Herbiconiux aconitum: one gene and its partner. Each later gene encodes a partner of the first gene's protein in a complex. Links are inferred from orthologs where the notes say so. Each region holds a gene or a part of one and is shown on either strand. Other genes may lie near its edges.

Evidence for each region. The genes of interacting proteins can lie anywhere in the genome.
Region 2: the proteins of smc (region 1) and N1027_RS19000 are in contact, whole or in part, in a crystal structure (PDB 3ZGX), measured with the Bacillus subtilis proteins. The link is inferred for Herbiconiux aconitum from one-to-one orthologs.

What each region holds. Positions count from the first base shown.
Region 1 is NZ_JANLCM010000002.1:212,799-217,584, forward strand. Bases 314-4,491 are described here. They hold smc (chromosome segregation protein SMC), read left to right. Parts: upstream 314-634; coding sequence 635-4,291; downstream 4,292-4,491. Other genes in these bases: N1027_RS12595 (VOC family protein), read left to right, coding at 314-543; N1027_RS12605 (serine hydrolase domain-containing protein), read left to right, coding at 4,297-4,491. Outside these bases: molybdopterin-synthase adenylyltransferase MoeB, read right to left, coding at 1-74; more of N1027_RS12595, read left to right, coding at 187-313; more of N1027_RS12605, read left to right, coding at 4,492-4,786. UniProt on the Bacillus subtilis protein: Required for chromosome condensation and partitioning.
Region 2 is NZ_JANLCM010000002.1:1,588,652-1,591,910, forward strand. What follows is about bases 1-2,955. They hold N1027_RS19000 (segregation and condensation protein A), read right to left. Parts: upstream 1,918-2,955; coding sequence 1,084-1,917; downstream 1-1,083. Other genes in these bases: N1027_RS18990 (pseudouridine synthase), read right to left, coding at 1-480; scpB (SMC-Scp complex subunit ScpB), read right to left, coding at 477-1,082; N1027_RS19005 (ParA family protein), read right to left, coding at 1,901-2,794. Also shown: site-specific tyrosine recombinase XerD, read right to left, coding at 3,034-3,259. UniProt on the Bacillus subtilis protein: Participates in chromosomal partition during cell division. May act via the formation of a condensin-like complex containing Smc and ScpB that pull DNA away from mid-cell into both cell halves.

The sequences.
Region 1 (4,786 bases):
ATCTGCCGGGCGTAGCGCACCAGCTCCTCGCGGGTCAGTTCCGGGCCGGGCGAGACCAGCGCTTTCAGGGCCATCCGGGATTCCTTTCGCGTCCTCTCCAGCGTAAGGCTGTGGAGAACCTCGGCGGCGCCGCGGCTTGTCCACACCCCTTCCCGGGCGGTGCGGATGCCGCCTACCGTGGTGGGCATGACACTCACCTGGACACAGATCGTGATCGATTCCGAGAACCCCCGAGAGCTCGCCCACTGGTGGAGCGAGGCGCTCGGTTGGCCCATCACCTTCGAGGCCGACGACGAGGAGGAGGTGGAGATCGCTCCGCACGCCGAGGCGCAGCCAGCCATCCTGTTCGTGCCGGTGCCCGAGAAGAAGTCGCTGAAGAACCGTCTGCACCTCGACTTCCGGCCCGACGACCAGTCGGCCGAGGTCGCGCGGTTGCTGGCAGCGGGCGCGACCGGGGCCGACGTGGGTCAAGGAGACGACGTGACCTGGGTGGTGCTGGCCGATCCCGAGGGCAACGAGTTCTGCGTGTTGCGCGCCCGATGAGGCCGCGAGGCCAGTCACTGCACGGGAAGCGGTGCGGAATTCGATACCGTAGTGCACACCGGAGGCGCGAGAGCAGGATGAGAGGCGGCGCGTGTATCTGAAGAGCTTGACCCTCAAGGGATTCAAGTCCTTCGCCAACCCCACCACCTTCGCGTTCGAGACCGGCGTCACCTGCGTGGTCGGCCCGAACGGCTCGGGCAAGAGCAACGTCGTCGACGCCCTGGCCTGGGTGATGGGGGAGCAGGGCGCCAAGACACTCCGCGGCGGCAAGATGGAAGACGTCATCTTCGCCGGCACGAGCACCAAGGGTCCGCTCGGTCGCGCCGAAGTCACGCTCACGATCGACAACGCGGATGGCGCGTTGCCGATCGAGTACTCCGAGGTCACGATCAGCCGCACCCTGTTCCGCAACGGCGGCAGCGAATACGCCATCAACGGCGACAGCTGCCGGCTGCTCGACGTGCAGGAGCTCCTCTCCGATTCCGGGCTCGGCCGCGAGATGCACGTCATCGTGGGCCAGGGGCAGCTGGATGCGGTGCTGCACGCGACTCCCGAGGGTCGGCGCGGATTCATCGAAGAGGCGGCCGGCATCCTGAAGCACCGCCGGCGCAAAGAGAAGACGCAGCGCAAGCTCGAGGCGATGCAGGCGAACCTGACGCGGTTGAGCGACCTCGCGGGCGAGATCCGACGCCAACTGAGGCCGCTCGGCCGGCAGGCCGAGATCGCGAAAGAAGCGCAGTCGATCGCCGCCATCGTGCGCGACGCCCGTGCGCGGCTGCTGGCCGACGAGATCGTGGGTCTGCGCACGGCTCTGGATGCGCACTCCCGCAGCGAGAGCGAACGCCACACCGAGCGGATCGTGTTGCAGGAACGACTCGAACAGAACCAGCTGCGCATCAACAGACTCGAGCAGGCGCAGGTCGGCGACGCCGTCGATCTCGCCCGGCGCACCAGCTTCGGTCTCGAATCGGTGCAGGAGCGCTTGCGCAACCTCTACAACCTCGCCAACCAGAGGCTCGCGTTGCTCGGCAGCGAGGAGAGCGTTCCGGATGCGGGCCCCAGCGTCACACCCGCCATGGTGAGCGACTCGAAGGCGGAGGTTCTGCGCCTGCACGGTGAGGTGGCCGCAGCCCAGACAGCGTGGGAGGCCTCACAAGTCGTCACCACGAGAGCACGCGGCTCCCTCGACGCGCTCGACGAGCAGATCGCCTATCAGAGCTCCCTCGTCTCGAAGCACGACCTCGAGCTCTCGAAGCTGACGGGGCAACTCGAGTCGGCCAACACCCGCCTGGCCACGGTGCGCGGCGAGGTGCTGCGGCAGCAGAACGCCCTCGACGCCGCGGCTGCGCGGCGCGAGACGGCGCAGGCCGACTTCGCGCGGGCCGAGGCAGAGGCGGCCATCGGCGAGGTCGACGAGACCGATCTCGACGAGGCGTACGAATTCGCCCAGTCGCAGGTGTTCGAAGCCGACGCCGAGATCGAACGCCTGCGCGAACAACTCCATACCCACGAGCGAGAGCGCGACGCCCTCGCGGCACGCACCAGTGCGCTCACGATGGCGCTCGATCAGAAAGACGGATCGGCCGAACTCGTCGCTGCACGTCTCGACGGCATCCGCGGGCTCGTGGCCGAGCACGTGAAAGTCACTCCGGGCTACGAGACGGCGATCGCCGCGGCACTCGGAACCCTCGCCGACGCCGTGCTGGCCGACTCGGTCGAGTCGGCCGTGAACGCCGCCAACGCCGCCGCCGAAGGAGACATGGGCCGGGTGGAGCTGATCATCGCCGACTCGACTCCCGAAGCCACGCTCGGGCAAGATGCCCTCGTGCAGATCGACGGCATCGTGGCCGCGACCTCGGTCGTCACCGCTCCGGGCGGCGTTCTCGGCGTGCTGGCGTCGATGGTCGTCGCCGACGACCTCGACGCCGCCCGCCGCGCCTGGCGGGCTCTCGAGCCGTCAGCCGGAGCGGGACTGACGGTGGTCACCCGCAGCGGCGAGGTGCTCACGAGATACATCCTGCGTGGCGGATCGGGCGCGACCCGATCGCGCATCGAACTGGTGGCCGAGCGTGACTCGGCGGCGATTGCGCTCGATGAGGAGAATTCCCTCATCGAGCGGGCCCGATTCGCGTTGGCCGAACAGCGGGGCATCGCCCAGGTCGCCAAGGAGCAGTCGCAGGCTGCCCTCTCGGCGCTGCGCGAATACGACGCGAAGCTCGCGGCCCGCACCGAGAAGCTGAGCCGCCTCAAGGCGCAGGTCGAGGCCGGCACGGGTGAACTCGAGCGCCTGCAGAAGGCCCTGCAGCTCGCTCAGGATGCGGTGGGCCAAGCCGAGCAGTCCGCCGACAAGGCGCGAGGCGAGCTCGAAGCCGTGCGCGAACGCCCGCGCCCCATCCTCGATGTCAGTTCTCGAGATGGCCTGTTGGCCGAGCTCGAAGCGGCACGCGACCGCGAGGTCGAATCGCGCTTGGGCGTCGAGACCGCCCGCGAACGGGTGCGGGCCGAGCAGGCTCGCACCACCGCCCTCGAAAAGCAGCTCGAGGCAGACCGCGCGGCCGCGGAAGCCGCGGCGCGTCGGGCAGTGATCCGACGTCGGCAGATCGAGGCGGCGACCGATGTGGTCGAGTCCCTGCCACCGGTGCTCGAATCCATCGACCGCTCGGTGAGTGAGGCGAAGGTGCAACTCGCTCAGCGTGAAGCGGAGCGCGCCGAACAGAACGAGGAATTGCTGGGACTCCGGCGAGACGAGGCGGCGCTCCGGGAACGACTGCAGGCGATCACCGAGAACGTGCACGGGCTCGAACTGCAGATCTACGAGAAGAAGCTCCACCTGTCGAGTCTGCTCGAGCGTGCCGGCTCCGAGCTGGGGCTCGTCGAAGACGTGCTGGTGGCCGAATACGGCCCCGACCAGCGGATTCCGGATGACAACGACGTCGCGTCCATCGACACCAGCGCGGCGGCTGTGGCCGCGGCGACGGCAGAGCTCGAACCAGCGGACTCCGATGACGACGAAGACGCCCCTGCATTCGTCACAGGGCCTGCCACCGCGGCCGACGAACGATCCGCACCGGTCGGCCGGCCCTTCGTGCGCTCGGAGCAGCAGCAGCGGCTCGCGAAGGCCGAGCGCAAGCTCGCCGAACTCGGCCGGGTCAACCCGCTGGCGCTCGAGGAGTTCGACGCGCTTGAGCAGCGCCACAAGTTCCTCACCGAGCAGCTCACCGATCTCACCAACACCCGCAAAGACCTCCTCACGATCATCGAAGAGATCGACGACCGGATGCAGACCATCTTCGAGAGCGCCTTCGCCGACACGCAGGAAGCGTTCGCCCAGGTGTTCCCGATCCTGTTCCCGGGCGGCACGGGCTCGATCCACTTGACCGACCCGCAGAACATGCTGACGACCGGAATCGAGGTCTCGGTCAAGCCCGCGGGCAAGAAGATCGAACGTCTGTCGCTGCTCTCCGGTGGGGAGCGGTCGCTCGCTGCGGTCGCCCTGCTGATCGCGATCTTCAAGGCCCGCCCCAGTCCCTTCTACATCATGGACGAAGTGGAGGCGGCGCTCGACGACGCGAACCTCGGTCGGCTGCTCACCATTTTCGAAGATCTGCGCCAGACGAGCCAGCTCATCGTCATCACCCACCAGAAGCGCACCATGGAGATCGCGGATGCCCTCTACGGCGTCTCGATGCGCCAAGACGGCGTCTCCGCGGTCGTCGGCCAACGGGTGAAGGCCGAAGAGCCGGTCTAGACAGCATGAGAGCCTTCGACGAGGTCCGGCAGTCGCTCGAGCAGTGCGTGGCCGACGGATACGCACCCGGCATCGTGGCAGGCATCCGCCACCGAGGTGAGACGGAGTACTTCGCGACCGGGCGGTACTCGTTCGATCCCGGCTCGCCGCCGATGACCACCGGCACACCGTTCCGCGTCGCGTCGCTCGGCAAGCTCGTCGCCGGCGCCCTGTCGACCATGCTGCTCGGCGAAGGGGTGTTCGCGCTCGATGATCCGATCGATCGATGGTTGCCCGAGGTCGCCGAGCCACGTGTGCTGGTGAGCCCTGACGCGACGCTCGACGAGACCGTCCCGGCCCACAGACCCATCACTGTCAGCGACCTGCTCACCATGACGGCAGGGTTCGCCTTCCCGTTCCCCGAGACGCCTCTCACCCGTGCGATGGCCGACGCCGGGGTGGCCACCGGCCCGGTGCCGGCACAGCTCACGCCCGACGAGTTCGCCGCCCGTCTCG
Region 2 (3,259 bases), 1.4 Mb from region 1 along the record:
CGGGCTGACCCGCCCGTCCACCTTCGCGATGTAGGTCTTCAGCACACCGAACGACGGATGCGCGAGCACGTGCGCCAGGTCGCCGTCGTTGGTGAGGATGAGCAGTCCGCTGGTCTCGGCATCCAGCCGCCCCACGTTGAAGAGGCGCTCTTCGTACTGCTCGGTGTACCGCTGGAGGTCGGGCCGGCCGTATTGGTCGGCCAGCGAGCTCACGATGCCGATGGGCTTGTTGAGCATCACGTAGCGCTTCGCCGGGTCGAGCTGCACGGCGACGCCGTCGACGGAGACCTGGTCGTTCACGGGGTCGATCCGGCGCCCGAGCTCGATCACGACCTGGCCGTTGACCTCCACCCGCCCGGCCTCGATCAGCTGCTCGGAGACGCGGCGCGACGCCACGCCGGCAGCCGCCATCACCTTCTGCAGGCGAACGCCCTGGGGTTCTGCGTTGTCGTCCCACGGGGGGATCTCGAAGGGGGTCATCGTGCCATTCCGATCTCGTCGAATCCGTCGCTGCCGTCGTCGAGCAGCGGCGAGATCTTCGGCAGCTCCTCGAGCGAGTTGATGCCGAGCTGCGTGAGCAGCATGTCCGTCGTGCCGTAGAGGATCGCGCCGGTCTCCGCCTGAGTGGAGACCTCGGTGATGAGTCCGCGACTCAACAGCGTCCGCACCACGGAGTCGACGTTGACGGCGCGGATGGAGGCCACTGCGCCGCGGCTGATCGGCTGCTTGTAGGCGATCACCGAGAGCGTCTCCAGTGCGGCTTGCGAGAGCCTCGACGGGTTCTGGGTGAGCACGAAGTCGGCCACCAGCCCGTCCCATTCGCCGCGCACGTAGATGCGCCAGCCGCCCGCCACCTCGCGCAGCTCGAATCCTCGGCGCACGGAGTTCGGGGCCACACCGTCGTAGTCCTCGACGAGCCGTTCGATCCCCTGGCGCACCACGGGCACCGGGCGGGCGAGCGCCGTTGCGAGCGACACCAGGCTCTGCGGCTCATCGGCCACCATGAAGATCGCTTCGAGCGCCCGGTCGACGTCGATCTGTGCGATCGGCTCCGCGACGCTCTCGTCCCGTTCTTCCGTCATCTCAGTTGTCATAATCGGCTCCCAAGTTGGCCAGGTTGTCTTCGTTCCAGTTCTCGGCCGTCCAGCGCAGCGTGAGTTCGCCGAGCGGTTCGAGCTGTTCGAACGAGATGGAGGCGTGCCGGTAGAGCTCGAGCACGGCCAGGAAGCGGGCGATCACCACCCCTTTCTCGGCGATGCCCACGATCAGCTGCCGGAACGAGACCGGGGCGCCCGACGACCGCAACACCGCCACGACGTGCGCCGCCTGTTCCCGGATGCTCACGAGCGGCGCGTGCAGGTGCTCGAGCCCCACGACGGGGATCTCCCGTGGTGCGAGCGCGAAGGCGGCGAGCGCCGCGAAGTCGTCGGCCGAGAGCGTCCACACCAGCTCCGGCGTCTGCTGCCGGTACTTCTCTTCGAGCCGCACCTGGCGCGGCCGACGTGTCGACTCCTCGTCGAAGCGATCGGCCAGCCACGCCGACACCTCCTTGAAGGCGCGGTATTGCAGCAGACGCGCGAACAGCAGGTCGCGTGCTTCGAGCAACGCCACGTCTTCGGCGTCCACGAGCTCGCCCTGCGGCAGCAGCCCCACGATCTTCAGGTCGAGCAGCGTCGCCGCCACCACGAGGAATTCGGATGCCCGGTCGAGCTCCACGTCGGAGTCGAGGTTCTTCAGGTAGCCGATGAATTCATCCGTCACCCGGCTGAGCGAGATGTCGGTGATGTCGAGTTCGTGCTTCGAGATGAGGGTCAGCAGCAGATCGAACGGCCCCTCGAAGTTCGACAGGGTCAGCGAGAAGCCGGGTGCGGTCGCCGCCCCCTCTGGCGCGAGCTGGTTCTCAGGCGATCGCGCCACGGGCGACCAGTTCTCTGGCCAGCTGCTTGTACGACTTGGCCGAGGAGTGCTCCGGTGCGAACTGGGTGATGGGCTTACCGGACACGGTGGCGTCGGGGAACTTCACGGTGCGACCGATCACGGTCTCGAACACCTTGTCGCCGAAGGTCTCCACCACGCGTTCGAGCACCTCGCGCGAGTGCAGGGTGCGCGGGTCGTACATGGTGGCGAGGATGCCGTCGAGCACGATGGCGGGGTTCAGCCGGTCGCGGATCTTGTCGATCGTCTCCACCAGCAGCGCCACCCCGCGCAGCGCGAAGTACTCGCACTCGAGCGGGATCAGCACGCCGTGGCTCGCCGTCAGCGCGTTCACGGTGAGGAGGCCCAGTGAGGGCTGGCAGTCGATCAGGATCACGTCGTATTGGTCGCTCACCTTGCGCAGAACCCGCGACAGGATCGACTCGCGTGCCACCTCGCTCACGAGGTGCACTTCGGCGGCCGAGAGGTCGATGTTGGCCGGGATGATGTCGAGGCCCTCGACGCTCGTGTGCTGGATGGCCTCGTTCGGGTCTTTCAGCGTGCCGAGGAGGAGGTCGTAGATGGTGGGGGCGTCATGCGTCAGCACACCGAGACCGGCCGAGAGAGCACCCTGCGGGTCGAAGTCGATGGCGAGCACCTTGCGGCCGTATTCGGCGAGCGCCGCTCCCACATTGACACTGGTCGTCGTCTTGCCGACGCCGCCCTTCTGGTTGCAGAGCGAGATGATGCGCGCCGGCCCGTGCGACTTCAGTGGTGCCGGCACCGGGAACTCGCGGAGCGGCCTGCCGGTGGGGCCGATTTTGGGGAGATCGAGGCCCGCCAGCTCATCGGCCTGCTTCTTCTTCGCCGTTCTCGTGATCCTGGTCGGCACCGAAGTCACTCCTCGTTCCTGCCCGCCATCCCGGCGGACTTGACTGATTCTATGCCGGAGTGGCTGTGCTTCGCGCAGCCACTCCGGGCGTCGCCGGTCCTCGCCCGGCGCCGCGCGACATGTTCGCGTGTGGTCGCTACCGCGGCCGCGCGCTTACCCTGGGTCATCGAGTAGGGCCTGTTGCGTGCATTCTCATCTCCGACCACCTGGAATGTGCAACGCTCATCTCACCTGGCCCGCGGGTGTGCCGTCTGGTACATGTCGATCAACGTGTCCGCGGTCACGTGCGTGTACAGCTGCGTCGTCGTCACCGACGAATGCCCCAGCAGGTCCTGCACCACCCGCACATCCGCGCCGCCCTGCAGGAGGTGGGTGGCGAAGGAGTGCCGGAAGGTGTGTGGCGAGATGTGCGTCTCGAGCTTCGCCCGATCGGCCGCGGTCTGGATCACGAGC